Antarctobacter heliothermus: one gene and its partner. The protein of the gene in region 2 interacts with the protein of the main gene of each other region in a pairwise test. Links are inferred from orthologs where the notes say so. Each region holds a gene or a part of one and is shown on either strand. Other genes may lie near its edges.

What was found.
Region 1: the proteins of ANTHELSMS3_RS15845 (region 2) and mrdA interact in binary tests that used the Escherichia coli proteins (3 or more experiments, as listed by UniProt). The link is inferred for Antarctobacter heliothermus from one-to-one orthologs.

Annotation. Positions count from the first base shown.
Region 1 is NZ_CP022540.1:2,231,695-2,246,116, forward strand. The notes cover bases 4,027-7,026. They hold mrdA (penicillin-binding protein 2), read right to left. Parts: upstream 6,499-7,026; coding sequence 4,555-6,498; downstream 4,027-4,554. Other genes in these bases: rodA (rod shape-determining protein RodA), read right to left, coding at 4,027-4,558; ANTHELSMS3_RS10650 (rod shape-determining protein MreD), read right to left, coding at 6,495-7,026. Outside these bases: ANTHELSMS3_RS10615 (phosphotransferase family protein), read left to right, coding at 1-461; ANTHELSMS3_RS10620 (PaaI family thioesterase), read left to right, coding at 454-849; ANTHELSMS3_RS10625 (HAD-IA family hydrolase), read right to left, coding at 982-1,626; rpe (ribulose-phosphate 3-epimerase), read right to left, coding at 1,623-2,312; ANTHELSMS3_RS10635 (2-hydroxyacid dehydrogenase), read right to left, coding at 2,417-3,349; more of rodA, read right to left, coding at 3,413-4,026; more of ANTHELSMS3_RS10650, read right to left, coding at 7,027-7,034; rod shape-determining protein MreC, read right to left, coding at 7,027-7,956; ANTHELSMS3_RS10660 (rod shape-determining protein), read right to left, coding at 8,067-9,113; ANTHELSMS3_RS10665 (hypothetical protein), read right to left, coding at 9,455-9,718; ANTHELSMS3_RS10670 (hypothetical protein), read left to right, coding at 9,901-10,305; ANTHELSMS3_RS10675 (GcvT family protein), read left to right, coding at 10,506-13,007; ANTHELSMS3_RS10680 (YtoQ family protein), read left to right, coding at 13,199-13,648; ANTHELSMS3_RS10685 (hypothetical protein), read left to right, coding at 13,648-14,205; ANTHELSMS3_RS10690 (glutathione S-transferase family protein), read right to left, coding at 14,206-14,422. UniProt on the Escherichia coli protein: Catalyzes cross-linking of the peptidoglycan cell wall. Responsible for the determination of the rod shape of the cell. Is probably required for lateral peptidoglycan synthesis and maintenance of the correct diameter during lateral and centripetal growth.
Region 2 is NZ_CP022540.1:3,285,428-3,299,950, reverse strand. What follows is about bases 4,582-7,682. They hold ANTHELSMS3_RS15845 (penicillin-binding protein 1A), read right to left. Parts: upstream 7,351-7,682; coding sequence 4,813-7,350; downstream 4,582-4,812. Other genes in these bases: ANTHELSMS3_RS15840 (N-acetylmuramoyl-L-alanine amidase), read right to left, coding at 7,451-7,682; prfB (peptide chain release factor 2), read right to left, coding at 4,582-4,652. In the rest of the region: ANTHELSMS3_RS15880 (hypothetical protein), read left to right, coding at 1-506; ANTHELSMS3_RS15875 (hypothetical protein), read left to right, coding at 559-1,182; ANTHELSMS3_RS15870 (hypothetical protein), read left to right, coding at 1,184-1,555; ANTHELSMS3_RS15865 (MotA/TolQ/ExbB proton channel family protein), read left to right, coding at 1,557-2,387; ANTHELSMS3_RS15860 (hypothetical protein), read left to right, coding at 2,384-2,854; ANTHELSMS3_RS15855 (hypothetical protein), read left to right, coding at 2,851-3,513; more of prfB, read right to left, coding at 3,528-4,581; more of ANTHELSMS3_RS15840, read right to left, coding at 7,683-8,656; ANTHELSMS3_RS15835 (aminotransferase class I/II-fold pyridoxal phosphate-dependent enzyme), read right to left, coding at 8,720-9,865; ANTHELSMS3_RS15830 (M48 family metalloprotease), read left to right, coding at 9,923-11,251; ANTHELSMS3_RS15825 (DsbA family protein), read left to right, coding at 11,281-12,060; ANTHELSMS3_RS15820 (hypothetical protein), read left to right, coding at 12,057-12,566; ispG (flavodoxin-dependent (E)-4-hydroxy-3-methylbut-2-enyl-diphosphate synthase), read right to left, coding at 12,570-13,703; ANTHELSMS3_RS15810 (helix-turn-helix domain-containing protein), read right to left, coding at 13,794-14,523. UniProt on the Escherichia coli protein: Cell wall formation. Synthesis of cross-linked peptidoglycan from the lipid intermediates.

The DNA of each region.
Region 1 (14,422 bases), 1.1 Mb from region 2 along the record:
CGATGCCCGAAGAGGACGGGCAGCGGACGTTGGTGCATGGCGACTACCGGATCGACAATTTGCTTTTCGCTGCTGACGGGTCCGCCTGTGTCGCAGTGCTGGATTGGGAGTTGTCGACGCTGGGGCATCCCTATGCCGACCTTGCGGGTGTGTTGATGCAGTGGCAACTGCCGCCGGGGGCCGAAGGGCGCGGTCTGTCGGGGGTGGACCGTGCGGCGCTGGGTTTGCCGTCGGATGCGGATTTTGTGGCCGACTATTGTGCGCGGCGCGGCATCGACGGCATCGACAGTCTTGGATTCTATGTCTCCTTTGCGTTCTTTCGCATGGCGGCGATCCTGCAGGGGGTCAAGAAACGCGCCCTTGACGGCAATGCGGCGAACCCCGAAAAGGCACTAAAATTAGGTGCTTATGTGCCGCTGTTTGCGAAACTTGGGTTGGAGGCCCGGCACCGTTATGGATGAGGCTTTACGCGAAGATCCCTATGCTTTTGCCGCCCACATCGGGATGGTGATGACCGATTGGCGCGAGGGATATGCCGCGTTTGACGTGCCGTTGGAGCCGTTCTTGATGAACCGGCACGGCAATCCGCATGGCGGGGTGCATGCGTCCTTGCTGGACACTGTCATGGGCTATGCCGGGTGCTGGACAGGCGATGCGGCGCGGCGACAGATGTGTCTGACGTTGAACTTGAATGTACAGTATCTGTCGCGCCCCCGGGGCGTGATGCTGAAGGGCGAGGGGTGGAAGACTGGCGGCGGCAAGAGCACATTTTTTGCCGAAGGTCAGATTGCCGATGAAACGGGTGAGGTGATCGCCAAGGGAACGGGCGTTTTCAAGTATCGGTCGTGATCTCGGGAGAGCCATGGTTAATGCACAGAAATGAAAGCATTATTTGGGAACAAAACGCCTGCATAACCGGTGCATACTCCGTACACATTGATGTGCGGACTCGGCAGGTCAATGGTGGCCCACCGGGGACCGTTACATATGAATTTGCACCAGACCGGGAAGGTCCGCGAAATCCGAAAACCGGGCGGTGTGAGGCAGCGCCTCGACCGGGGTCGTGCGGTAGCCTTCGGTGTAGAGCAGGAACGGAACCTGGCCGCGCTGCGCGGTTTCCGCGTCGGTTTCGCTATCGCCGACGTAGAGAACCTGCGTTGCGCCGTCGAGCGCGGCAAACAGCATCTCTGGGTCGGGCTTGCGGGTCGGCAGGCTGTCGCCGCCGATTACAATATCAAAAAACTTGTCCAACCCGGTATCACGCAGGCACGCGCGGCTGGCCTCTATCGGTTTGTTGGTACACAGAGTCAGACGGAACCCCTGCGCCTTCAGGTCCGTCAGCGCGTCACGCGCGCCGGGATAGACCGAGGCCGGATCGGACGGTGTGCCGACATAGTGGAACATGGTGCGGCGGGACAGTTCGGCGTGATGTGCCTGTGGCGCACCGATGTGGTCCAGCACCTGTTGCAGCAGGATCGGCAGGCCGCGTCCGACAAACCCCTGAGTGTCCGCGCGGCTGACTGTTGGCAGACCCATTTCCGAAAGCGCCTGTGAGACGCCGTGATGAATATGGCCCACGCTGTCGATCAGGGTGCCGTCGAGGTCAAAGGCAATGGTGAGGCTCATGCGGTCAGCGTGGTCGCGGCCATGCGGATGGCGCGGATGTTGTCGCCGTAGGGCGTGGGGTTGTCGACCGAGCCGCCCTTGAACACGGCAGATCCCGCCACCAGCACGTCCGCACCAGCGTTGACCACCAGCGGCGCGGTTTCAGGCGTCACGCCGCCGTCGATCTCGATATGCACCGGGCGGTCGCCGATCATGGCGCGCAGGGTGCGCACCTTATCGGTCATGTCGATGAATTTCTGCCCGCCAAAGCCGGGGTTCACAGTCATGACGCAGACAAGATCGGCCAGATCCAGCAGGTGTTCAACCGCCTGTGCTGGTGTGCCGGGGTTCAGCGCCACGCCTGCCTTCATCCCGGCGGCGCGGATCGCTTGCAGGGTGCGATGGGTGTGGGGGCCGGCCTCGACATGCGCGGTGAGGATGTCAGTGCCCGCCTCGGCATAGGCGTCGATGTAGGGATCAACGGGTGCGATCATCAGATGCACGTCCATGACCGTCTTGACGTGTTTGCGGAACGCTTTGACGGCAGGTGGGCCGAAGGTGAGGTTTGGCACGAAGTGCCCGTCCATCACATCGACATGGATCCAGTCGGCGCCTTGCGCCTCGATCGCTTGGATCTCGCGCCCGAAGTCGGCGAAATCGGCAGAGAGGATGGACGGGGCGATTTTCACGTTGCGGTCAAAGGGCATGGGGCATCCTGAAGTCTGGGCGGTCACGCGCCCCGGACCTGATCCGGGGCCTCTGGCTTGTGGCTGCTGGAAAGTCTCGGGTCAAGCCCGGGACAGCGCGCACGTCAGTACCCGGCGTTGCGGTCCACGACATGCTGCAGTGGCGTGCCGTCCTCTGCACGGCGGATATTGTCGGCAATGACACGCGCGGCCGTCTCTGGCCGCGTGGTGGAGGCGATGTGCGGAGTCACCGTGACTTTTGGGTGGGTCCAATAGGTGTGATCATCGGGCAGCGGTTCGGTGCGGAACACATCCAGCGTGGCATGGCTGATCTGGCCGCTGTCCAGCGCGGCCAACAGCGCGTCATCGTCAATCAGCGGGCCGCGTCCGGGGTTCAGGATCATCGCGCCGGGGGCCATCACGGCCAGAGTGCCGGCGTTGATGACGTTGGCTGTGGCGGCGGTGTCGGGCAGCAGCAGAATGACAATCTGCGCATCGCGCAAAGCGTCGTGCAGGCCGTCATCCCCGGCGTAGGTCGTGATTCCGGGCAGGTTCTTGGCGGACCGGCTCCACCCGCTGACAGGAAATCCCAGAGCGGTCAGCGCGTGGGCGCAGGCCTGTCCCAATGTCCCAAGGCCAAGTATCGTGACTGGGCGATCCGCAGACAGCGGTGGCGGGGTCGTGTCCCACGCCCGATCCGGGTTCACGATATGTGCGTCCATACCCAGGTGATGGCGCAGCGTATGGCCCGTCACCCATTCCACCATGCCCTGCGTCAGACCGTCCTCGTCGACCATGCGGGCCAGCGGTACGGTCAACGTGCTGTTGCCCACCACATCTTCGACCCCGGCCCAGAGATTCAGCACCGCCTTCAGCCGCGTGAAGGGAGTGAAATCCTGCACGTCCGAGTTTGGGGCATAGACGATATAGTCGACCTGTTCGGGGGCAATGTCTGTGCCCAAGGTGTACGGCAGGCCGGTCGCGTCGAGCGCGGCGTTCAGCGGCGTTTCATATTCGTCCCAGCTTTCGGAGCGGGCGGCGAAAAGGATGTTGGGCATGGCTGTGCTCCTTTGCTGTGTCGTCCGACTGCTTAAAGGAGGAGCGGGTGGAAAGGAAAGCCGTCAGGTCTGCCTTGGCCGGTGGATATGCGCGCTTTGCACCATGCCAAAGGCCAGCATCAGCACCAGCATCGCAGAGCCGCCGTAGCTGACCATCGGCAAGGGCACACCGACAACCGGGGCCAGCCCCATGACCATCGACATGTTTACCGCAAAGTACAGGAAAAAGGTCAGCCCGACCCCCAGGATCAACAACGATGAGAAACGGTCGCGGTTCTGGATTGCTGCTACGATACAAAACAGCAGGATCAGCACATAGAGCGCCAGCAGGGAGACACCGCCGATAAAGCCGAACTCCTCCGCCAACGTATTGAAAATAAAGTCTGTGTGTTTCTCTGGCAGAAAGTTCAGACGGCTTTGAGTGCCCTGCATGAAGCCGCGCCCGGTCCAACCGCCGGACCCCATGGCGATTTTGGCCTGCGTGATGTGATAACCCGCGCCCAGTGGGTCGGATGACGGATCAAGGAAGGTGTCGATGCGACGGAACTGGTAGTCTTCCAGCAATTGCCATTCGGTGCCGCGCGATTTGAACACCGCCCAGATGCCGCCGCAGGCCGCGCCCAGCACGGTTGCGAAATAAAGCCAGTGGACCCCGGCGAGGAACATCATCAACCCGCCCGCCGTCATCAGCAGGATCGCTGTACCAAGGTCGGGCTGGGTCAACACCAGTCCGGTGGGAAGCAGGATGATGAGGATGGGGACCAGCACCCACAAAGGACGGGAGGTGCGGCTGAGCGGTAGTCGGTCATAGTAGGCGGCCAACAGCATGACCATCGCAATTTTCATCACCTCGGAGGGTTGCAGTCGCATGAAACCAAGGTCGATCCAGCGCTGGGCGCCCATGCCCACGGCGCCGAAGAATTCGACCATGACCAGAAGGCCGAGTGAGCCGACATAGGCGATCAAAGCCATGTTGCGCCAGAAATAGATCGGCACCATGGCAACGATGAACATGAGCGCGAGACCCAAACCGAACCGTTTGATCTGCGGTTCTGCCCACGGGCTGAACGAGCCACCCGCAACTGAGTAGAGCATCAGGAAACCGACACCAGCCACGGCAGCCAGCAACACTACCAGCGGCCAGTTCAGATGCAGGATCTTGCGCCAGCCGGTCGGAACCGTTTTTACGTTGTATTCAAGATAGGTCACGCGCTGTCGCTCCCGCCTGCGCGGCGTCCGTCGCGTTCGCGCGCAAGCCGTTCCTGCAACGCCTTGACGCGGCGGCGGTCGGCGGTCGGATAGGCCTCTAGCGGCGGGTCTTCGCCATACAGCGCCTGCAACGTAACGTCGCGCGCGATGGGTGCTGCGACGGCGCTGCCGCCGCCGCCATGTTCGACCACCACCGACACGGCGATACGCGGGTTGTCGAAGGGGGCAAAATTGACAAACAGCGCATGGTCACGCCGATCCCAAGGCAGATCGTCGTTTGAGGTCACGCCACGCGCGCGTTCAGCGGCGGTGATATTGCGGACCTGGCTGGTGCCGGTCTTGCCCGCCATGCGTAGCCCTTCGGCTACGATGCGCGACCGATATGCAGTGCCATGGCGGTGGTTCGACACGGCAAACATGGCGCGGCGTACCTGCAGCAGGTGGTTGGGGTTCAGGCCCAGATCGCCGGCAGCGGGCCGGGCCGCTTCGACACCGTCTACGCTCTTGACCAGACGCGGAGTGATTGCCCGTCCGGTCGCAATCCGTGCGGACATGACGGCGAGTTGCAACGGAGAAGCCAGTACAAACCCCTGACCGATGGAGGCGTTTACGGAATCGCCGATCACCCAGTCTGCACCGCGTTCGCGCAGTTTCCATGCCTTGTCCGGAACCAGCCCGCTGGTCACCGCCGACATGGGAATGTCATGCGACTCTCCCATGCCCAGCTTGCGGGCCATGGCGGCAATGCGTTCGATCCCGACCTTCAGCGCCAGATCGTAGTAATAGACGTCACAGCTTTCGCGCAGGCTTTGTTCTAGGTTCATGTGGCCGTGGCCGACACGTTTCCAGCAGTGGAACTTCCGCCCGCCGACCTCAAGATGGCCGGGGCACCAGACGGTATCGTCCGGCGCCATCAGTCCCGCGTCCATCGCGGCAAGTGCCGTAACCATCTTGAAGGTCGAGCCGGGCGGATAGGCGTCTTGCACCGTCTTGGACGCCAGCGGGCGGTGATCGTTGTCGCGCAATTCGCCGTAGTCCTTGACGGAAATGCCGCGCACGAACTTGTTGGGATCGTAGGAGGGTGACGAGGCGATGGCCAGCAGATCGCCGTGTTCCAGATCCATCACCACAACAGAGGCACTGTCGGGGCCCAGCCGCGCCTGCACATAGTCCTGCAATGCAGTATCGACCGTCAGTTGCAGATCGGCCCCTGCCACACCCTCGCGGCGGTCAAGTTCGCGCATAACGCGGCCCACGGCGTTGACCTCGACCCGCTTGGCCCCGGCGCTGCCGCGCAGCTCTTGCTCATAATTCGCCTCGACCCCGACCTTGCCGATCTGAAAGCGCGGGATGCGCAGCACCGGCGGCGGATCCTCATAGCGGCTCAGGTCGCGCTCCGAGACCGGACCGACATAGCCCGCCACATGAGCATAGAGATCACGTCCGGGGTAAAAACGGCTAAGGCCAACCTCTGTCGTCACACCCGGCAGGGCCGGGGCGTTGACGGCGACGCGGCTGATGTCCTCCCATGTGACGCGGTCGGCCACGGTGACTGGAAAGAACGGTGGCGTGCGTTCCATTTCTGCCAACGCGCGGTTGAGATCACCCTCATCCAGTTCCACCAGTTGGCCCAACCGCTGGATGACCGTGCCTACATCGCCTGCGTCCTCACGCGTCAGGGTGATGCGGTAGGTCTGTTCGTTTTCGGCGATCACCCGACCTTCGCGGTCAAAGATGCGGCCCCGCGCGGGTGGGATCAGCCGGATATTGATGCGGTTTTCTTCGGCCAGCAGGCGAAATTCATCCGCCTGATCGACCTGCATGTGGCGCATCCGCAGCGCCAGAACCCCGGCAAAGACCAGTTGGCCGCCGCCAAGGATCAGCCCGCGCCGGGTGATGCGGCGGGCACTTTCCTGGGTTTCGCGTGACGTGCGTCTCATAGCGGGCGTCCTGTGTGATCATATTCTCCGGGGGTGCTTCGGCGCACACCCAAGGCCAGATAGCTGATCGCGGCGACCAGCGGATAGACCGCAACCGTCATACCATATTGCATCACCCATAGAGAAAGCATTCCTGGCGTCACGATCAAGACCGCCAGAATGACGCGGTATATCACGGTTACAACAAATAGCGCCGTGGCGGCGGTGATCCACTCAGCGACAAAGGTATTCTCGCGGACATGCCGACCGCGTACCTTGAGCCATTCAGCGGCCAGAAGCACAAGAAGCGCCCATAGGCCGGGCGGACGATGGAACAGAAAATCAGCCAGCAGCATGACCACCGCCACTGACAGCATCGGCACATAGCTGGGCCTGCGCAGCGCCCATGCAAAGGTGAGCACCGTCAGAATATCCGGCCCGGCGACGCGCGACGGCATGATCTGCAGCGGCAACAGGTGAAAGAAAAAGACTACAAACGCGAGGCCGAAATAGGTCGCCCGCATGCTCCAGAGCCGCGCGGGGCTGTTTTCAGCCATCTCCGCCGTCCCCCGAAACCACGTCAGGTGCTGCTGTGGGCGGGACGCCGGCATCCGGCAATTCCTCGGGCAGAATCAGCGACGAGGGCGAATCGACTCGTCGCGTGCCGTGATCCCGCAAGACGCGCAGAAACTCCAGCCGTTCGTAGTCTGCGGCCAAACGCACGCGCAAACGCCCACCGGGATCTTCGGCCACTTGCCCGATCAGCAGGCCGGGTGGAAACACCTCACCGTCGCCAGTGGTCACGATGCGGTCGCCGGGGCGGACAAGGTCAGGGTTTTCCAGAAAGTCGATGGGTGGGGCGGATGTGTTGTCTCCGGCGATCAGCGCGCGCTGGCCCGAGGGTTGGATTTCTGCCGGAATGCGGCTGGTGGCATCGGTCAGCAGGATCACGCGGCTGGTATTGGCCCCTACGCCGGACACGCGCCCGACAAGGCCGATGCCGTCCATCGTGGCCCAGCCGTCGACGATTCCATCGCGGGAGCCCACGTTGATCAACACAGATTGCCGAAAGGGCGACCCGCTGTCCGCCAGTACCACGGCGGTAATGAAGGTCAGGCGCGGGTCCAGCCGCACGTTGTTCAGATCGCGCAGGCGGGCGTTTTCTTGCTCCAGCTGCAAGGCCGCCTCTTTCCAGGCGGTCATCTTGCGCAGCTCGCGGCGCAGTTCCTCATTCTGTTCGTAGAGGCGCTGATAGCTCTGGAAATCGCGCACAAGCCGGACAGAGGCGGTGACCGGCGCCATCGCCCAGTCCATGCGCGGCACCACCGCATCCACGACCTGCGCACGAAATCGTTCGACGCGCGGGCTGTCGATCCGCCAGAGCAGAAAGATGCCCGCCAGAGACAGCGCTAGAACGACCAGCAGCAACCGCTTGAGCGGGCCGGTGAAATCGTCTTGTGCGTTGCGGTCGCTGGCCAAGGGTCTCTCGCATCGGGGTTGGCGGATGTTACAGAATGCCTTGGATCAAATACAGCGGGAGTTGGGGGGAACGATCTCTCGCCGAGAAATCGCCTTGGCCCGCGGCATTCTTAGCTATCGTAGTCGATCGCGTGGCGGAGTTGCTTTTCGTATTCCAGAGCCTTGCCCGTGCCCAGAGCCACACAATTGAGCGACTCGTCCGCGATGGAAACCGCCAGTCCGGTCTGTTCGCGCAGCGCCAGATCCAGATCGCCCAACAGCGCGCCGCCGCCGGTCAGCATCACGCCCCGGTCAACAATGTCGGCAGCCAGATCCGGCGGGGTCGCCTCCAGCGCGGTCATCACCGCCTCGCAGATCGCCTGCACCGGTTCGGACAGCGCCTCGGCCACTTGGGCTTGGCTGATCTCTGTTTCCTTGGGCACACCGTTCAGCAGGTCGCGTCCGCGGATCTGCATCGAAGAACCGCGCCCGTCGTCGGGCATCCGTGCCGTGCCGATCGACGTCTTGATCCGTTCGGCGGTGGATTCGCCCACCAGCAGGTTTTGCTGACGACGCAGGTAGTTGATGATTGCCTCATCCATGCGGTCACCGCCGACACGCACAGACCGCGCGTAAACGATGTCACCCAGTGACAGCACGGCGACCTCGGTCGTACCACCACCGATGTCGACGACCATGTTGCCGGTCGGGTCGGTGATCGGCATCCCCGCACCAATGGCCGCCGCGATGGGTTCGGCGATCAGACCGGCCTTCCGCGCACCCGCTGACAGAACCGACTGTCGGATTGCGCGTTTTTCGACCGGAGTCGCACCATGCGGAACGCAGACGATGATTTTCGGTTTGGAAAAGGTCGAGCGGCGGTGAACCTTGCGGATGAATTCTTTGATCATCGCCTCGGCGGTGTCGAAATCCGCGATCACGCCTTCGCGCATCGGGCGGATCGCCTCAATGCTGCCGGGCGTCCTGCCAAGCATCAGCTTTGCATCCTCACCGACGGCCAACACCTTCTTGACCCCGTCCTTGATATGGTAGGCGACGACGGACGGCTCAGACAAAACAATTCCCTTGCCCTTGACGTAGACCAGTGTGTTCGCGGTCCCAAGGTCGATGGCCATGTCCGACGAGAACAGGCCAAGGAGTTTATCCATGCCAAACATTTTATTATTGCCCCATTGCCTCATTGGCCCGCGACTCTTCCAGTCCGGGCCAACGCTCTTATAGGCCTGCGCCGGTTGATGCGGAAGGGGGGCGAGCGGCCTAATCAGCGGGGAATCGCCGCATGTCGCCGCAATATCGAGACAAGATCAAGTGTGACCGTGACTTGTACAGGCCCGTGCTCGCGTCAGCACCGCCTACTCTGTCAAAGTCAGTGCGAACTTGGCGTGAAGCGCCCGCGGCATTTCGTTGTCAGATGTCACTGACTGAGGGCGAATACCGCTGAGGTCGTTGGTCTGACAGAAGCGTTCGATGTGGAGGTCCGGCGCGCGGGCCGTGATCATCAGTCAACCTCGTCGAGCCGTGCCTCGAAGACGCCCAAACGATGCGGCCGGGCTCCGTTGTGGTCCGTTTTGACCGAGACGCGGACCTCAGGCCAACGCACACCCTGATAGGTTGCGTGTTCCAGCGAGTTGGACCTGGTGGCATTGAACCCACCAAGCTCAGAGTCTGTACACGACCCCTGGGCGGCATAGTCGGCGCAAAAGGCGCCCACACCGGTAGTCCGGGTCAGTTCGAGAACGACAACGACCCCTGCGAACGACATGAAACACTGCTGTTCACCCTATGCTTGCAACTGCGACGCTCACTAGCGGCATGGGTTCGTCGGCGGCGGGACAAATTCGGCAAACTGGCGGCGGGGCGCGTCGTTCAAAAATGTTTGACAGGTCACTTATCGCAGGCGGAAGATGAGGTCAGGTCATTCTACCAAAAGCTAAAGGAACACCAATGAAACGATTTTTGACATTGATTCTTGCCAGTCTGATTGCCAGTCAGGCCGCCGCCGATTCCTGCTGGGATCACAACGGATCGGTGATGCGTTTACAGGCGCAAGGCAACAGCCGTTGGATCAGCTACGAGACAACGCCGCACAACTGGCAATGGCCGGCGGGCGTGCGTCCCGGCACCTTGTTGTTCAACGGGGTCAAGAATGGCAACTGGTATTCGGGTACGGCGCGCGTATTCTCCAGCGCTTGTCCCGGTAGCCCCAGCGAGTACCATGTAGAGGGGCCGGTCGCGGCAAACCAATTGCGCGTGCAGGTCAGCGGTGATCGACAGGTTTTTCACAACTGTCAGCCCACGGGTCAGTGGACGACCGATACGCTGGTCTTCACCTATCTCTACGACTGCTGAACGCGTTTGGCGGCCTGTGCCGCATTAGGCCCGGTCGGCTGCCAAAGGTCGGTACGCCCCGGCTGCCGTGTGATTTTTCGTACGCCGCCCCGCGCCTTGCACGGGGCGGCGTCGTTTTCCCTACCTGAGATGTCGGGCGCGCGCGGCGCGGGTCTGCGCGGCGCGCTATGCACTCTTTCAAAGAACGGGAGAGTCGTGTGATGAAAACCCATGTCAAAGCTTTGGTCGTCGGCGGCGGTGCCGTCGGCACCTCGATTGCCTATCATCTGGCCAAGGCGGGCTGGGATGACGTGATGCTGCTGGAACGCGATGAACTGACGTCGGGCAGCACATGGCATGCGGCTGGCCTGTTGCCCTACTTCAACATGTCTTTCGCCACGACCCACATCCACGACTACTCAATCCGGTTCTACAAAACGCTGGAAGAAGAGACCGGGCTGAACGCTGGGTTTTCCGTGGTTGGCAACCTGCGCATGGCCCAGACGCAAGAGCGCATGGACGAATATATGCTCTATGCCTCGACCGCCGAGACCTGCGGTGTGCCCTATGAATGGATGACGCCCGCGCAGATCAAGGACCGCTGGCCGCTGATCCGCACCGAAGATCTGGAAGGTGCGCTGTATCATCCGACGGACGGGTACATTAACCCAGCGGATGTCACGATGGCCATGGCCAAGGGCGCGCGCCAAAGGGGGGTCTTGATCGAACGCAAGTGGCAGGCGGATGGCTATCACTGGACCGGAGAGCATTGGGAGGTCACGGTCACCAAGATGGTCGAAAGGGGCGGAAACCTGGTCCCAAGCGACGAACAGATGGTCATCATCGCCGAACATGTGGTCACCGCCACGGGCAACCACGCGCAACGCACCGCGCAACTTCTGGGGATCAAGATCCCGGCCATCCCGGTCGAACATCAGTTCATCGTGATGGAGCAGGATCCGGCCCTCGTCGAATTCCGTAAGACAAACGCCGAGCATCCTGTCATCCGCGACGCCGATGCACAAAGCTATGTGCGTGAGGAACGGGGCGGCTGGATCCTGGGCGTCTATGAAAAACACGCGCCCGCGCGCTTTGCCTATGGCGTGCCGGACAGTTTCCGCGCCGATCTGTTCCAGTTGGATCTGGAACGGATCGAGGCGCAATACATGGCGATGATCCACCGGATCCCGTCCTGCGAAGACTGTGGCCTCAAGGACGATTTCAACGGTCCAATTTGCTATACGCCCGACGGCAACCCGCTGCTTGGCCCCGCGCCCGGACTGCGCAACATGTGGCTGGCCGAAGGCTTTTCCTTCGGGATCACCGCAGCGGGCGGCACCGGTCACTACCTTGCGCAGCTGATGGTAGAGGGCGAGGCAGAGATCGACATGGCCTCACTTGACCCGAAACGGTTCGGCGGCTGGATGACCACCGAATACGCCGTGACCAAGAACGAAGAAGCCTATGAACACGTCTACATTCTGCACCACCCGGATGAGGAACGCCCAGCCGCCCGTCCGCTGCGCACCGCGCCTGCCTATGATCGCCAAAAAGCGTTGGGCGCGCAATTCGGCTGTGTGAATGGCTGGGAGCGGCCAAACTACTACGGGCCGCTGGATGCGCCGGGCTCGTTTGACCATGACGCGCGGTCGTTCCGCCGTGGTGGCTGGTGGCACCATGCGGTGGAAGAGGCCAAGGCTGTGCGGGAGAGCGTGGGCCTGATTGACGCTACCGCCTTCACCAAACACATCGTCGAAGGACCGGGGGCAACGCAGTTCCTCGACTGGTTCACCTGCAACAAACTGCCCAAGGTCGGCCGCATCAACCTGACCTACGCGCTGACCAGTCACGGGACAACGCGCACGGAATACACCATCGTACGGCTGGATGAGGACCGCTACTACCTTGTCTCTGCAGGCGCTTGGACAGCCTATGACAGCGACTTTCTGCAAAAAGCGATAGAGGACAAGCGGGCTGAGTTTGGCTGGATCTCTTGCCATGACGTGACAACGCAGTGGGGGGTCTTTGCCATTGCCGGGCCGAAATCGCGCGATGTACTCAAGGAGATCGTCAAGGATGCCGACCCCAACATCGTGCTGTCCAACAAACGGTTCCCATGGCTGACCATGCGCAACATCGAACTAGGCATGGTGCCGGTCATGGCGATCCGCGTCGCCTATACTGGTGAGCTTGGCTGGGAACTGCACCACCCGATTGAGATGCAGAACAACCTGTGGGACCAATTGGTGAGCGCAGGGGAAAAGCACGGGATGAAGCTGGTCGGCGCTCGGGCGCAAAACTGGCTGCGGCAGGAGAAATCCTACCGCGCTTTCGGCAACGAACTCGGTCGTGACGCCACCCCGCTGGAGGCCGATCTGCCACGCTTTGTCGACCTGTCCAAGGAGTTCCACGGCAAGGCAAAGCTGGAAGAGACCGGCATCCGCTCCAAATGCGTGACCCTACTGATCGACGGCCCGTCGGATGCGGACCCTTGGGGGCGAGAGGCGCTGTATGCCGCGGACGGCACTCGCGTCGGGCGCCTGACCTCAGGCGGGTATTCGGTTCACTTTGGCAAGTCCGTTGGCATGGGCTACGTCAAACCCGAACACGCGATTGAAGGCACGGCGCTGAAGGTCAAGATGCTGGATCAACTTTGGGACGCTACCGTGACCCACGACAGTCCCTATGATCCCAAAAACGAAGTCATTCGCAAAGACGGCTGAAGCGGCCGCACCTCCTCCCGGTTTCTTCTGTCCAAAAATATCCCGGGGGAGTCGACCGAAGGGAGACGGGGGGCATGCTGCAAGCATGCCTTGGGCATGACGCCCCCCACACCTTGCCACAGGCGCAAGGCCGGATATGTTGACAAGAGACGGGGCGCACATCGCGCCCTTTTTCATGGAAAGGAGCGGACATGGGACTGAACGTCTATCTTTCAGGAGAGATCCACACCGACTGGCGCGAACAGATCATCGAAGGCGCACAGGGTTTGGACATCACGTTCAACGCGCCGGTAACAGACCACGGTGCCAGCGACGATTGCGGCGTAGAGATCCTCGGGCAGGAACCCGACAAGTTCTGGCACGACCACAAGGGCGCGCAGGTCAACGCAATTCGCACCCGCAAGGGAATTGCCGATGCCGATGTCGTTGTCGTCCGCTTTGGCGACAAATACAAACAATGGAACGCAGCCTTTGACGCAGGCTATGCCAGTGCTCTGTCGAAATCGCTGATTATCCTGCAACCGCCTGAACACGATCACGCCCTGAAAGAGGTGGATGCCGCCGCCCTGGCAGTCGCCCGCACGCCGGAACAGGTGGTGCAGGTGTTGCGCTATGTTCTGACCGGGACATTGCCCGGCTGATGAGCAAGCCGGATGTGAAAAGTACCTTCGCGACGCCGAACGGACTGACGTTCTGGATGGATTACCGGGGGCCGGGCGAAATGCCGACGATCCGGACAAAGGACACCGCCATCTGGATCCGTTTTCTTCCAGAGCAGTTTCGGTCCAAGCAGGCCTTTCTGATGGCCTGCGACGGGGGGACATGGCTGTTCACTTGTCCCGCCGCATCGTCAATGTTGGACACTTCCGAATATGAGGATCTTCGGGCCCGAAACCCGGACCTCGACATGGCCATCGCGGGGATCGCACGATCCTATGCCTGGATCGAGCGGCTTCGCGGAAATTCGGGTGTGAAGGAGCATGAGGTCAATGCAAACGCAGGTTTCAATGATCGCGCCCAGCAAAGCCGGATCACGGACCTTTTCTGCGACCTGATGGCGTGGAGCGCCTTGAATGGTCCGGCTGCCTTGGCGCGCGGTGGATACATCCATTCTGATCTGACGCTCCAGCCGGGTCTTGTGGGGTTCGACAAACCCCTTCAAGCCCGGCTGGATGCCGGCGAGTTCATCGGGGTCTGATCAGCCTTCACGCGGCGGAATGTTCAGCCCGCGTTGCACAGCTGGACGCGCCAGAAAGCGGTCCAGATACGCGACAGCGTTTGGGTGATCGAACCAGCCAATGGCCGCTTGAGTGCCGTAAAAGTCCAACGCCTTCAGCCAGGGCGCGATGGCGATATCGGCGATGGAATACTCTCCGGCGATCCAGTCCTGGCCTTCCAGCTGTTTTTCCACAACG
Region 2 (14,523 bases):
TCGATGCCTTCTTTTCTGATCGTCCCGCCTGCGCCACGTCCAGCCTTGCGCTGGAGGCGATGTTCGGCTGCCTCAGCGGTGAGACCGGCGTAGTTCAACGCGAATACGATGCCATGCCCTCGCTGGGCCTCAGCGACCGGCCCCTGAGCGGCGATGAATTGGTGGCGTTGGCCTGTAGCATCGGCGAAGATATGTTGATCCAGATTGATATCGGTGCATCGTCGCTGAGCGGGCGCGCCGATGAATTGAGCGACAATCTGGGCCAAGTCACGTCTTGCCGGCTGGAATATTCGAAATGGTTCGCCTCACGCGGCGAGGAATTCTGTACCAACCGGACCTTTGACAACTGCGAGGCCGTGGTCGAAGTGTTCCAGACCCAACTGCAACAATCGCTGGTCGGTGCCGAAGAGCAAAACAGGCAGATCAGTGTCGTCGTCGACAGCCTTGAACGCGATCTTTCGTCTTTGACCAGCCTCGGCTTTGTCGACCCGTCCATTTGCAACTAGGTCGTGCGGAGATCCCGCGCACCTTGCCTCTCATTCAAGCAGGAGTATCGAGATGTTTCATTCTCTCAAACGTATTTCCACCGCCATTGCCCTTGGTCTTGCCCTGTCGTTTTCTGGCGCGGCACAGGCGCAGGATGCCGAACCGGAAGAGGTATCGCTTGCCAAAGTAATCGAAGATATCGCCGCCTCCCGGCAGGCGACAATCGATCGGATCGACACCTTGTCGGCAGAAATAGACCTTGCCACCATTGAACTGAATGAGGCCGACGCCGCCTTTGACGAGATGATCGCCACCCTGCGCGCCCATGCCGCCGTGGGCGATCCCGACGGCAGCTATGTCACCCGCCTGCAAGCATTGGAAGAATCCGCCAAGGTTGACGCGCAGGCCGCCAAGGTCGAAGGGTTCCTTGATTTCGAAGAGGCCTTTCTGGAAGACGCGCAGGTGTTTTCCGATCAGCGCGGCACGCTTGTGTCTGAATTCGAGGCGCTGGAACGTCGCATCCGGGCCGTCGAGGCAGAGCGCAAGCGCATCGTTTTCCTGATCAAACTGCGCCGCTATGACCAGATCCAACAGCTGTTTGCCGACGCCACCGGCATCATCCAGCAAGGGGCCGACCGTGTCGCGCAGGTCGAAGACGCGCTGCGCAAGCGTGATCCCAATCTCGTCGAGAACTGAGATGAGTGCGAAAGGCCGGATCGCGCAGGCTCCCCGTTTGGGGGCCTGCGTTCCGGCATTTGGTTTTTCCCTTGGCTTGGCGGCTCTTGGCGTATCGGCCCTGCCCTTGCACGCCGAAACCCATGCCGCAGATCCAGTCCCTGCGACAGAGAATGCCGACCTGATCGAGGTCGCCTTGACGCTGGACAAGCAGTTGTCCGATGTTCTGGCTGAACTGGATGCAGAGATTGCGCTGCAAGAGGAAAACGCGGGCTTCGGCGCCTCTGCCGAGACGCTGGACCAGATCGACGGGTTGATTGCCCGTCGTACGGAAATGGCCGCAAGACAGGCTGAGGTCCGCGCCCTGTTGGCGACCCTGCGCGGGATGGAGTGACATGACCCCGATGCCGCGCGCCGCGGATCAGGACAACGGTATTTTGCCAGTCCGCCCTTGGCGCAGCCTGCTGATCTGTGCCGCACTGGTGGCGTTGACGGTGGCCCTGTTCCGCGATCTGGGACTGACGGACCCCCGCAGCATCGCCGACGCAGCGCGCGATCTGACTCAGACTGTGACCTCATGGGTGGCGGGATTTGGTGACACGCCGCCAGATGCTGCGCCGGGTGTTTTACCGAATTCCGACGTGCCTACCGAACTCACGCTCCTACCCGGCGCTGCGTCCGATGCCCCCCCCGACGACAGCGGGTATCCCCTTTTGACGCGTCTCCTTGGTGATCCGGTCCGGCTGGTCTTTGCCGCCGGATGTCTTGCCACGCTGCTGTTTATCTCCGTCCAGCTGATCTGCCTTGCCATCGACACCCGCCTAGTCGCCCGCCATGAGGCACGCGCGGGCCTGTTGACGCCCTTGGCGCAACTGACACGGTTGTTCGCGGCCCGCAGGTTGCGCGCCGGTCACCCGGAACAGCGGCGGCTGGACGCCTTTGATCTTGCCACAGAGGGCGACGTCATCGCAGATCCCTTGCGGCTGGGCCTGACAGCCTTTCCGATGCTGGGCTTTCTGGGCACGGTTGTTGGCCTATCCGGCGCGATCGAGTCGCTGCCCGGGGCCATCGGCAACCCGGACGCGCTACAACCTGTGCTGTCGGAACTGCATGTTGCCTTTGACACCACGCTGTTGGGATTGATCGGCGCGCTGATCTGTCTGATCGGGGCCAAGGCGATTGATCAGGCCTGGGAGCGCCTGTCGCGCCGCGCCGGTCTGGAATGACCGGGCCGCTGCGTCGCGGTCTGATCCGACCGCCGGTGCTGGCCATGGTGGATGCCTTTGTCGGCGGCACCGCCATCCTGTTGATCCTGATCATCCTGTCCAGCAACCGACAAGACCGGCCGGATAGCCAGCCGCAGGCCGATGTGGTGCTGCGTTGTGCGGAGGGAGAGGTTGCCACCTCATCGACGCCTGAGTGGCTGACCGCCTCCGCCCCCATGTCGCCCTCTGATGCGGCCACCTGGCTGGCCACACATCCGCGCCCCGACAGGCTGATGACCCGCGTCCGACTGGAGTCAGACCAGCGGGCGTTCCGCTGTGTCACACGGTTTCAACAGGCGGTCGGTCAGATGAACGACGCGACAGACGATGTCACCAACCGCGATACCGCGCAGGAACGCGCCATTCTGTTGGTCACGGTCATCATGACCGCTCCGCCAGAAAGTCCGACAGAGGAACCGCTGGAATGAGCAAACGCCAACGTCGCCACCCCGATGAGCCGGACGACAGCTATCAACTGGACGCGGTAGTGTCGTTGTTTGCGATGATCCTTGTGATCCTCGTAACCACCGCTGCCGCGACAGTCACGGGCACAACCCGGTTCCAGTACCAAACCCAAGAACCAGAGACCGCCGCAATCCAACTCTCCTCTCTCGCCGCGCCGTTCCCCCGGTTGGAAAGCTGGATCCTGCGGCGCGGAGAGTTGCTCCGGATCGACTATGACGCCGCGGCCCGCCAACTGGCGGCGGCGCCACCCCGCCTGCCGCTGGGCGCGACTGATCCGCAGTCCGGCATCATCATGGCCTTTGCCCTCGACCCGACCGCCACCGGCGCGTTCGAGTTGTTTGAGATGGTGCTGCCCGCCGATCCGATCACCGGCACCGGCGGCGTGATCGCCCAGCGGATCGACCCGACAGACCCCGATGCGGTGCAGGTTTGGGCCGGTCGGGATGCGCCCGCGCGCGTTCTGGCCTTTGCCTCTGGCGTGGCGCATCTACCGGGACTGACCCTAGCGGCAGAAACCGCCGGACGCCCATTGACGGTGCAGTTTCTGGATGGAAACGCCAAGTTTTCCGAACGCAAGACCCGCGAGAGTTTTGCCTTTCGCGGGGTGCTGCGGTCCTACTAGCGATTGGTCGTGTGTCAGTCCTCGGACTGCGCGTCTGCGCGGCTTTTGCCCGACACATTCATTGCCAGCGTCGCCGCCATGAACGGATCAAGATCCCCATCCAGCACGCCCGAGGTATCGGCGGTTTCATAGTTGGTGCGCAGATCTTTGACCATCTGGTAGGGCTGAAGGACATAAGACCGGATCTGGTTGCCCCATCCGGCATCGCCTTTGGCCTCATGCAGGGCGTTGACCTCTGCATTCCGCTTGTCCAACTCCATCTGATACAACCGCGATTTCAACGCCTTCATGGCGATGTCCCGGTTCTGGTGCTGCGATTTCTCGGACGACGTCACAACGATCCCGGTGGGCGCGTGGGTGATCCGCACAGCCGAGTCAGTGGTGTTGACGTGCTGCCCGCCCGCCCCGGACGACCGGTAGGTGTCGATGCGGATATCGGCGGGGTTCACCTCAATCTCGATGTTGTCATCGATCACTGGATAGGCCCCGACAGCGGCAAAGGATGTTTCTCGTGTGCCTTTGCCAAAAGGCGAAATGCGCACCAACCGATGCGTGCCGCTTTCTGATTTCAGCCAGCCATAGGCGTTTGGCCCCTTGATCTGGTAGGTGGCGGATTTGATGCCCGCCTCACCGCCGGACTGTTCTTCTTGCAGGTCTACCTCAAAGCCGCGCTTTTCGGCCCAGCGAACATACATCCGCGCCAGCATGTTGGCCCAGTCGCAGGCCTCGGTGCCGCCAGCGCCGGCCTTGATTTCCAGAAAGGCGTCGTTGCCGTCCGTTTCACCGTTCAGCAGCGCCTCAAGTTCCTTCTTGGCAGCTTTGCCGACCATCGCGGTGATGGCTTGCTCGGCCTCGGCGACAACCTCGGCGTCGTCTTCCATCTCGCCCAGTTCGATCAGTTCCATCTGATCGGCTAAGTCCTGTTTCATCGCGGAATAGGTTTCCATTGCGTCGACCAGCTGCTGACGTTCTCGCATCAGTTTTTGCGCCGCCGCCGGATCATCCCAGAGGTTGGGGTCTTCAACCCGTGCGTTGAATTCCTCCAGCCGGTGCTGAGCGGTGTTCCAATCAAGGCGCTGCGCCAGCAGGTCGAGCGATTTCTCGATCTTGTCGACATGGTTCTGGATTTCTGCGCGCATCTTATCTGGTCCTGTCCCGGTCCTTACGAATGGTGCGTGATACCAAGGGGCATGAAGGCTCGCAAGCCGGGGAAACCGTGCAGGGCGAATTCTGCGATCAGGCCAACCGCACCCAGCCCGCACAGAACCCGAGCATTGGACAGTCCTTTAGTACAACCCCTTAGTACAATCCGCCCGACGACAGCGTGCCAAAGCCCGCCTTCGGTCCAACAATGGCCTTGTCCCCGGTCGACGTTGTGACTTCTTGTGCGACGGTCGACCCGTCCGGCTGGATCATGTCGAAATTGCCGGAGATGGCAAAGCCGCCGTCGAACATGATGCCAAAGATCGGCTCTTCGCCAAGGCGGAAACATTCAGACACCACATTCGGTCCGCTGGCCTCATTCGGCAACCGCGCGCCGGAGAAACGGTCGATTTTGATGAACTGGCATTCCTCGGGAACCTTGAATGACCCGCCGCCGTATTTCTTGACCGCTTCGCGCATGAACTCGGTAAAGACCGGACCGCACATGCCGCCCCCCGACGCACCGCGTCCCATCGAACGGGGCGTGTCGTAACCGATGTAGCACCCCGCCACGATGTTGGAGGTAAAGCCGACAAACCAGACATCCTTGGCGTCGTTTGTCGTCCCCGTCTTACCTGCTGTCGGCACGCTGAGATTGACCGTGCGGCTGGCGGTGCCGCGTTCGACCACGCCGCGCATCATCGAGGTCAGCTGATAGGCGGTAACCGCGTTCATCACCCTTTCGCGTTCATCCGCAATCTTTGGGGCCTGACCGGGGGCCAGTTCAGGGTTGCTGCAATCCACGCAAACCCGTTTGTTGCCCAATGCCTGTTCATGCGAATATACCGTCGAGCCATAGCGATCCTGCACACGGTCCACCAGCGTCGGTTCGACCCGCTGACCACCATTGGCGAACATCGCATAGGCCGCGACCATCTTGAACAGGGTTGTCTCATCCGCCCCCAACGCGTTGGCCAGCACCTGCCCCATGCGGTCGTAGACGCCAAATTTCTCGGCGTAGCTGGCAACAATGTCCATACCCACCTCTTGCGCGAGGCGGATGGTCATCAGGTTGCGCGACTGTTCGATGCCGGTGCGCAGCGGTGTCGGCCCGTAGAACTTGTGAGAAGCGTTCTGCGGTCGCCAGATGCTGCCGCCGGTGTTGATCTCGATCGGGGCGTCCACGACGATGGTGGCGGGTGAATAGCCAGAGTCCAGCGCGGAGGCATAGACAAAGGGTTTGAAGCTGGAGCCGGGCTGACGCTGTGCCTGCGTTGCGCGATTAAAGACCGAATGCTGGTAGGAAAACCCGCCCTGCATCGCAATCACCCGCCCGGTATGGGCGTCCATCGCCATAAAGCCGCCTTGCACCTCTGGCACCTGCCGCAGCGACCAGCGCATGAACGTGCCGTCGGTGTCCTGAGTGATGGCGCGCACATGCACCACGTCGCCAACTTCAAAGTTCTCTTTCAGGCTGCCCGAGAACCAATCCGTATCCGATCGCGGTACCTCTGCCCCGCGCGGGTCATCCAGCGCCACGTCCTCGATCCCGATCAACAGGGAATTGTCGCGCACCTCGCGCACCACTGCGACATGCCAAGGGTTGCCCAGCGTGACGTCACGCGCCACGCGAACCTGCGCCAACGCCTCCCGCCATGCGGTCTCATCAGACAGCAGCGCAGCGTCCAGTGTCTTGCCAGTGCCACGCCATTTGCCCTGACCGCGGTCGAACTTTTCCAGAGCCCGCCGCAACGAGGCAGCGGCCTTTTCCTGCATCTCGGCGTCCAGCGTCGCGCGGACTGCATAACCGCCGGAAAAGAACTGATCCTCACCGAAATCGCGGCTCAACTGACGGCGAATCTCATCGGTGAAATAGTCACGCGGCGGCAATGACAATTGGTAAGGTTCAAAATCGCCGTTCTGGACCGACCGCAGCGGCTGCGCGACCTCGATCTCATAGGTGGCGTCATCAATGACGCCGTTTTCATTCATCTCTTTCAGCACGAAGTCCCGACGTTCCTGCAAGCGTTCCTTGCGGCGCACGGGGTGATAATCGGACGGTGCCTTGGGCAGAGAGGCCAGCATTGCCGCCTCATGCGGTGCAAGTTCTGACAGGCTTTTGTTGAAATAGACCTGTGCGGCGGCGGTCACACCATAGGCGTTTTGGCCAAGAAAGATCTCGTTGAGGTACAGTTCAAGGATCTTCTCCTTGGACAGCGCATTCTCGACCCGGCTGGCAAGGATGATTTCCTTGATCTTGCGCTCTGCCTGCCTGTCGCCTGACAGAAGAAAGTTCTTCATCACCTGTTGGGTGATGGTGGACGCACCGCGCACGTCGCGACCGCGGGTTTGCACTGCTTGCACCGCGGCGGCGGCGATGCCGCGCAGGTCATAGCCCTGATGGGTGTAAAAGTTCTTGTCCTCGGCAGAGATGAACGCGTCCTTGACCAAATCGGGGATCTGGGCGGCAGGCGTATACAACCGGCGTTCTTGCGCGAATTCGTCGATCACAGCCCCTTCGGTGGAATAGATCCGGCTGATCGTCGGTGGCGTGTATTGCGCCAAGTGGTCATGGCTGGGCAGATCGCGCCCGTACATCCAGAACACCGCCCCGATGGTCAGCGCCACCATCATGGTGCCCATGGTCACAACGGCGAAAATCGCCCCGAAGAAGGAAAAGATGAAACGCAGCACCTGCGGCCCCCATTGCCGGATCAAACCCCTCAATACAGGCCCAGACGCGTGGCGTCAAAACACAACCGCGCGGGGTTTGGCCGATAGGGCAAGGGTTTGCCTACTGTCGGCGAAGTCCTGACAGCGCCGCATCCTCGACCAGCCATGCCGCCAGCCCGTCACGGATGCCCGCCGCCATCCCCGCGCGCCACGCCGGATCCTGTAAACTTCGCAGATCGGCCTCTGTCGACAAGAACCCCAGTTCCAACAGGACAGAAGGAATGTCGGCGGATTTGAGCACCGAAAATGCCGCCTGCCGAAGCGGGTCTTTGTGAACATGGCCCAGCGAGCTTTCGATCCCGCCAATGATATGCCCCGCCAGCGCCTGACTGCGTGGCGTGTTGTCCAGCCGCGCAAGATCCATCAGGATCTGCGCCACGCGATCATCGGTTCCTGACAGGTCCAGCCCGGCCAGCAGGTCATCGCGGTCATGCCGTTCCGCCAGCGCCGCCGAGGCCGCGTCCGATGCCTCTTCGGCCAGAGTGTAAACCGCCGCGCCATGCGCCACGCCTTCGGACAGGGCATCAGCGTGCAGAGAGATAAACAGGTCAGCGCCGGCGTCATGGGCCAGTTTCACCCGCGCCTCCAGCGAGACAAACTGGTCTTCCTGTCGGGTCAACACCACGCGGTAGTCACCGGCGCGCAGCAGTACCTCGCGCAGTTCCTTCGCAAAGAGCAGCATCAGATCCGCCTCGCTGACGCCGTCGCGCCGCGCCCCCGGATCAATACCGCCATGGCCGGGGTCCAGCACGATAGTCAACGGGCGGTCCGGATCAGCGACCACGCGCCGCGCCTTGGGCCGGGTCTGCACCCATGTTGGATCGGCAGGCTGCCCGGCGGCGGCGACAAAACTGTCCGCATCGGTCGAAATCAACCGCAAGGCCAGTGTCGCACCCGCGCCGTCCGGGGTCACGCGCATCTCGGCCCGCTCTACCGCCATCGGAGCGGCCAGTTCTGCCACCAGCCGCGACCAACCGGGCCGGAACAGCCCCATGCGGAGGGCGGCTATCCGGTCGCTCTGGTCTATCTCTTCGGGGTCAGCCCCCTGCCAGTCGACCTCGGCAAAGTCCAGCACAAGCCGGTCTGGATCGGTCAGAGTGAACAGCCGCCACGGCACCCCCTGCGACAGGGTCAGTTCTATCTCTGTTGCGCCCTGCCGGCGATCCTCGATCACGCCGCCGGTCAGACGAGCCAGACCCGTGTCCTGCGCGGTCAGCGCGCCGCACCACAGGCACAGCGCCAACACTAAGGTAAAAAATCTGCTCATGAGCCCCGGTTCCGGTGGTTTGCGCCCAGTCTATCAGTGGCCGATTGGCGACGCACGCGTCAGTTATCCGCGCGCCGCCATATAGGCTGTTAGCCGCGCCAGTCCTTCTTCGATGTCCGCCGTGGCCCGCGCATAGGAAAACCGCAGCGTGCCGCCACCGCGTACCGGGTCAAAATCCAACCCCGGCGTCACCGCCACACCCGCCTGATCCAGAATGTCTCGCGCAAAGGCGCGGCTGTCGTCCGTCAGGTGACTGACATCAGCATAGACGTAAAAGGCCCCGTCCGGCGGCGCGATCCGATCAAACCCGGCCTTTGGCAGCCCCTCCATCATCAAGGCTCGGTTGCGAGTGTAGACCGCCAGATTGCCCTTCAACTCATCCTGCGCATCCAGCGCCGCCAACGCCGCGATTTGCGCCGCGTGGGGCGGACAGATGAACAGATTCTGCGCCAGACGCTCGACCTGTCGCACCATCCCCTCTGGCACCACCAGCCAGCCGACGCGCCAGCCGGTCATGGAAAAGAATTTGGAGAACGAGTTGATCACCACCACATCGTCGCTGATCTCCAGCGCAGTCACGGCGCGCTTGTCGTACTCAATGCCGTGATAAATCTCATCCGACAGAAAGGCCGCGCCGCGCGCCTGCGCCGCCCCGATCAGGGCCGCAAGCGCCGGTTTGTCCAGCATCGTCCCGGTGGGATTCGCCGGACTCGCGACCATCAGGCCCTCATACTCGACCCCGGCCAGATCCTCGGGCGTGGGTTGCAGGCGATTTTCCGCCGAGGTCTGCACCTCTACCGGTACCAGATCCAGCGCCTTGAGGATCTGGCGGTAAGACGGATAGCCCGGCGCCCCCAGCGCCACCCGCTCTCCGGCATCAAACAACGCCGTGAAGGCCAGAATAAAGCCGCCCGAAGAGCCGGGCGTGACAACGACGCGGGCGGGATCAAGATCGACCCCGTACCACTGAGCATAGAGTTTCGCGATTCTTGCGCGCAGTGCCGGCAGGCCAAGCGCCACGGTATACCCCAGCGTGTCCCGCTCCATCGCCTGCGCCAACGCCGCCCGAGCGGCGGCGGGGGCAGGTGTGCTGGGCTGGCCCACTTCCATGTGGATGATCCGCCGTCCGGCCTCTTCGGCCTGCCTTGCGGCCTCCATCACGTCCATCACGATAAAGGGATCGACCGCTCCGCGCCTTGAACTCCGCATGTCCGCCTCTCTACTGTGTCGCCAACACCGCTTACGAGTGGAAGGAGCCACCCGTCAATGATCCGCACACCGATCCTGCCAAGGATGATCGCACTGGTCACAGCATTCAGCCTGATCGCCGCCGCCCCGGTACAGGCCGCGACGACGCTGCTGCGCGATGCCGATATTGAATACGCGTTGCGCCAGCTAGCCGCGCCGATCCTCAGCGCCGCCGGTCTCAGCCCGCAACAGGTCGATATCATCGTGATCGACGACGGATCGCTGAACGCCTTTGTTACCGACACGCAACATATCTTTCTGCATTCGGGGCTGATCATGAAACTCGACAGTGCCGAGGCATTGCAGGCGGTCATCGCGCATGAGGCGGCGCATATCTCGAACGGGCATATCACCCGCCGAATGGGCAACCTGCGCGCCGCGCGCACCGCCGCCGGGATCGGCATGGCACTTGCCGCCGCTGCTGCCGCAGCGGGCGCCAACAGTCAGGCTGCCGCAGGCGTGGCCCTTGGGGCCCAAGGCTCTGCCATGCGGCTGTTCTTTTCCCACACCCGGGCAGAGGAATCCGCCGCCGACATTTCATCGGTGCGCTTTATGGTCCGCGCCGGGATTGACCCGCGCGGCGCGTTGGAGGTGCAAAAACTGTTTCGTGGCCAAGAGGCACTGTCGGTTGGGCGCCAAGACCCCTACATGCGCACCCACCCGCTGACCCGTGACCGACTGCGCGCCCTCGAAGGGTTGGTGGCCGGCACCAAAAGCACCGAACGGAACGCCACCGCGCAATACTGGTTCAAACGCGCGCAAGGCAAACTGACCGCCTTCAAACGTGCGCCGTCTTGGACCTTGCGGCGGCTCAAGGACAGCGGCAGTCAGGACATCGCCTACATGCGCGAGGCGGTGGCCTATCACCGCCAATCCAACCTCAAGAAATCCCTCGGCGCCATCGACCGCGCGCTGGCGTTGCGTCCGACAGATCCCTATCTGATGGAACTCAAAGGCCAGATCCTGTTGGAATCGCGCCAGTTCGGCGCGGCAGTGCAGGTCTATCAGGCCGCCGCCAACCGCGCCCCGCGGGAACCGCTGATCCTTGGCGGGTTGGGCCGCGCCCTGCTGGCCGCCGGTCAGCCGAAACAGGCATTACGCGCACTGGAGACCGCGCGCGGGCGTGATTTCACCGATGCCCGCCTGCTGCGTGATCTGGCGGTGGCCTATGCCAAGACCGGCCAGAACGGGATGGCGTCGGTGTCCACCGCCGAACGCTATGCCCTGCAAGGCCGCATGAAAGACGCCAAACTGCACGCTGAACGCGCCATTGCCACACTGCCGCGCGGCTCTGCCCCGTGGCAACGGGCGCAAGATGTGCTAGATGCGGCGAAACGAGCCAAGTAACCAAAACCACACTTTTTTCGGGAGTTCCCATGTTCCTTTCCAAACCTGCCCTGCGCGCCTCTGCGGCGGCTCTTTGTTTCTTGGCCGCGCCTGTGGCCATGGCGCAGGACGCCGATCCGTTCGATTTCGCCAACATGACGGCTGAGCAAAAAACGGCTTTTGGTGCAGAAGTGCGCGCCTACCTGCTGGAAAACCCTCAGGTCATCATGGAGGCCGTCGCCGTTCTGGAAGAGCGCGAAAAAGCCGCACAAGTTGCGCAGGACGACACGCTGGTCGCGGACAATATGGCGCGCCTGATGGATGACGGGTTCTCCTGGGTCGGCGGCAATCCCGACGGCGATGTGACCGTGATCGAGTTCTCCGATTACCGCTGTGGTTTCTGCCGGCGCGCGCACCCTGAGGTGCTGGAACTGATCGAATCCGATGGCAATATCCGTTACATCGTCAAGGAGTTCCCCATTCTGGGTGAGGCATCTCTGGTGTCGTCGCGCTTTGCCATTGCCACACAGATCGTCGCGGGCAACGAGGCCTATAAATCGGTTCATGACGCGCTGATCACCCTCGAAGGTAACCCCGGCGATGGCCCACTGCGCCGCATTGCCGAAACTCTGGGTCTGGATGCCGAAGCCATCATGGCCGAGATGGACAGCGACGAAGTCACCCGCCGGATCACCGAGACCCGGGAACTGGCGCTGGCGATGAACATCAACGGCACCCCCAGTTTTGTCTTTGGCGACCAGATGGTGCGCGGCTACGCCCCGCTGCCAACCATGCGCCAGATCGTCGACGAGGTCCGCGACACCCAATGATCCCACACCATGCGCGGCGGCTGCTCACAGTCGCCGCGTTTTCCTGTCTTGCCGGACCGTTGGGCGCGGACGATGGTCCCTTTCCCTCAAGCGACAGCGGCTTGCAGGCAGAGTTTCTTGGGCGCATTCGGGCGCTGAACGCGCCTTCTGCGCCGATCGATCTGTATAGTGATGAACGGCAGGCCGATCTTGACGGGATTGCGCGTCAAGAAGATCTATTTGACCCGTCAAGCCCAGGGTTTGGGCCGGAGGGGGTTCCGTCCATCGCGCTGTTGATAGGCCCGGACTGCCCCGATTGCGACGTTGCGCTATCGGAGCTGCGTCAGATTTCACAGGATCTGGGGATCAGGGTTGCCGTGTTGGATACGACGGCCACAGACAACGCCGCCACGATGGCGGCGCTGGGTCTGGACATACTGCCATCCTACGTCATGCGCGACAGGTTGATCCGCGGGCACATGCCTGCGTTTGTCCTGCACCGTTATCTGACGGACACGGGCGGCTAGGCGTTACTCTGCAGCCTCGGACGCTGCGGCCTCTTCGGCATCAATGACCGCCGCGCGCTTTTCAACCTCTTCCACGATGTGTTCGACCATCTGGTCATTGGACATCTTGTGGCTGGCCTTGCCCGCCAGATAGACCATACCGCTGCCCGCACCGCCGCCGGTGAACCCGACATCGGTCATCAGCGCCTCACCCGGCCCGTTGACCACGCAGCCGATGATCGACAGGCTCATCGGTGTCTTGATGTGTTCCAATCGCTTTTCCAGCGTCTCGACGGTCTTGATCACGTCGAACCCCTGTCGCGCACAAGACGGACAAGAGATGATATTGACGCCGCGATGGCGCAGGCCCAGAGATTTCAGGATCTCATATCCAACCTTGACCTCTTCGACCGGGTCCGCCGACAGCGACACCCGGATCGTGTCGCCAATCCCCATCCACAAAAGGTTGCCCAACCCGATGGCGGATTTGATTGTGCCGGACATCAGCCCGCCCGCCTCGGTGATGCCGAGGTGGATCGGCGCGTCAGTCTGATCGGCAAGCTGTTGATAGGCGGCCGCGGCCATGAAGACATCAGACGCCTTGCAGCTGATCTTGAATTCGTGAAAGTCGTTGTCTTGCAGGATCTTGATGTGATCCAGCCCGCTCTCGACCATGGCGTCGGGGCACGGCTCAGCGTATTTTTCCAGCAGGTGCTTTTCCAGCGATCCCGCGTTTACACCAATCCGAATGGAACAGTTGTGGTCGCGCGCGGCCTTGATGACCTCGCGCACGCGGTCCTGACTGCCGATGTTGCCGGGATTGATCCGCAGGCAGGCAGCCCCGGCCTCGGCGGCCTCAATCCCGCGTTTGTAGTGGAAATGAATGTCCGCAACGATCGGCACCGGGCTTTCACGCACGATTTCCTTGAGCGCACGGGACGAGTCCTGATCAGGCACAGAAATACGGACGATATCGGCCCCCGCCTCGGCGGCGGCCTGCACCTGTGCAATGGTGCCGGGAATGTCCGTGGTGACCGTGTTGGTCATGGTCTGCACGGTTATCGGGGCATCACCACCGACAGGCACATTGCCGACCATGATCTGACGTGATTTGCGACGATAGATGTTGCGCCACGGGCGGACGTGGTTGAGGCTCATGCGCTCAGTCCTGTGTTAGCTTGCATTCGCGGGGAACATAGTCGTTCGGGCGGGGCCAGACCACCCGCCATCACGTCACATTTCGCGCGATCACTGTCCCTGAAGGTTCAGCTCGGCCACCACCTTGGCAAGTGTCTGGTTCTGCGTCAGGTCAGCCACTTGCAGTTCTTTCTGGATCGTCTCTGCCGACAGGGCAAGATCGCGGCCAAACTGTCCGCTTTGGCCATAGGGGCCGTAGGTCTGGCCATTGACTGCAAAGAACACGCCACCGGCGTTGCCGGAAAAGATTGTCGCGGCCTGTTCGGTCTGCGGCACTTCATAGCTGTCGCCGGGTTTTAGCAACCGCGCCAACAGTTTCTTGCCCGAGGGTGATGTGACCTCGACCCAAGTTTCCGCCACGGCCACCACAGTAATGCCCGGAGTCGGTTCAACCGTAACGCGCGGCAGGGCCAGTTGCGGCGCGGGCGCCGGGTCTGGTGTCGCGACTGGCGCCACAGGAATAGTGTCCGCAACCGGCGCGGCTGGTACGGGAGTGGGTGCAACAGGTGTGGGCAGCGGCGTCGGCGCAGGCGCTGCCGCAAGAACGGCCGCCAGCGCGATGTTGTCCGGGCGCGCCACCGGCGGCACAGAAGGAATGTTACGGGCGAGTTCTGTCAGGATTGGCGTCTGCGCCTCGCGCTGGACCGGCTCGACAGGAACAGGTTCGACGCTTGCAACTTGCGACGGGGCAACCTGCGGCGCGGCCATGTTGAGCTTTGTCAGCACGGCCATCAGGTCGCCGTCTTTGGCCGTATTCGCCACACTGTAGCGGTCCACAACG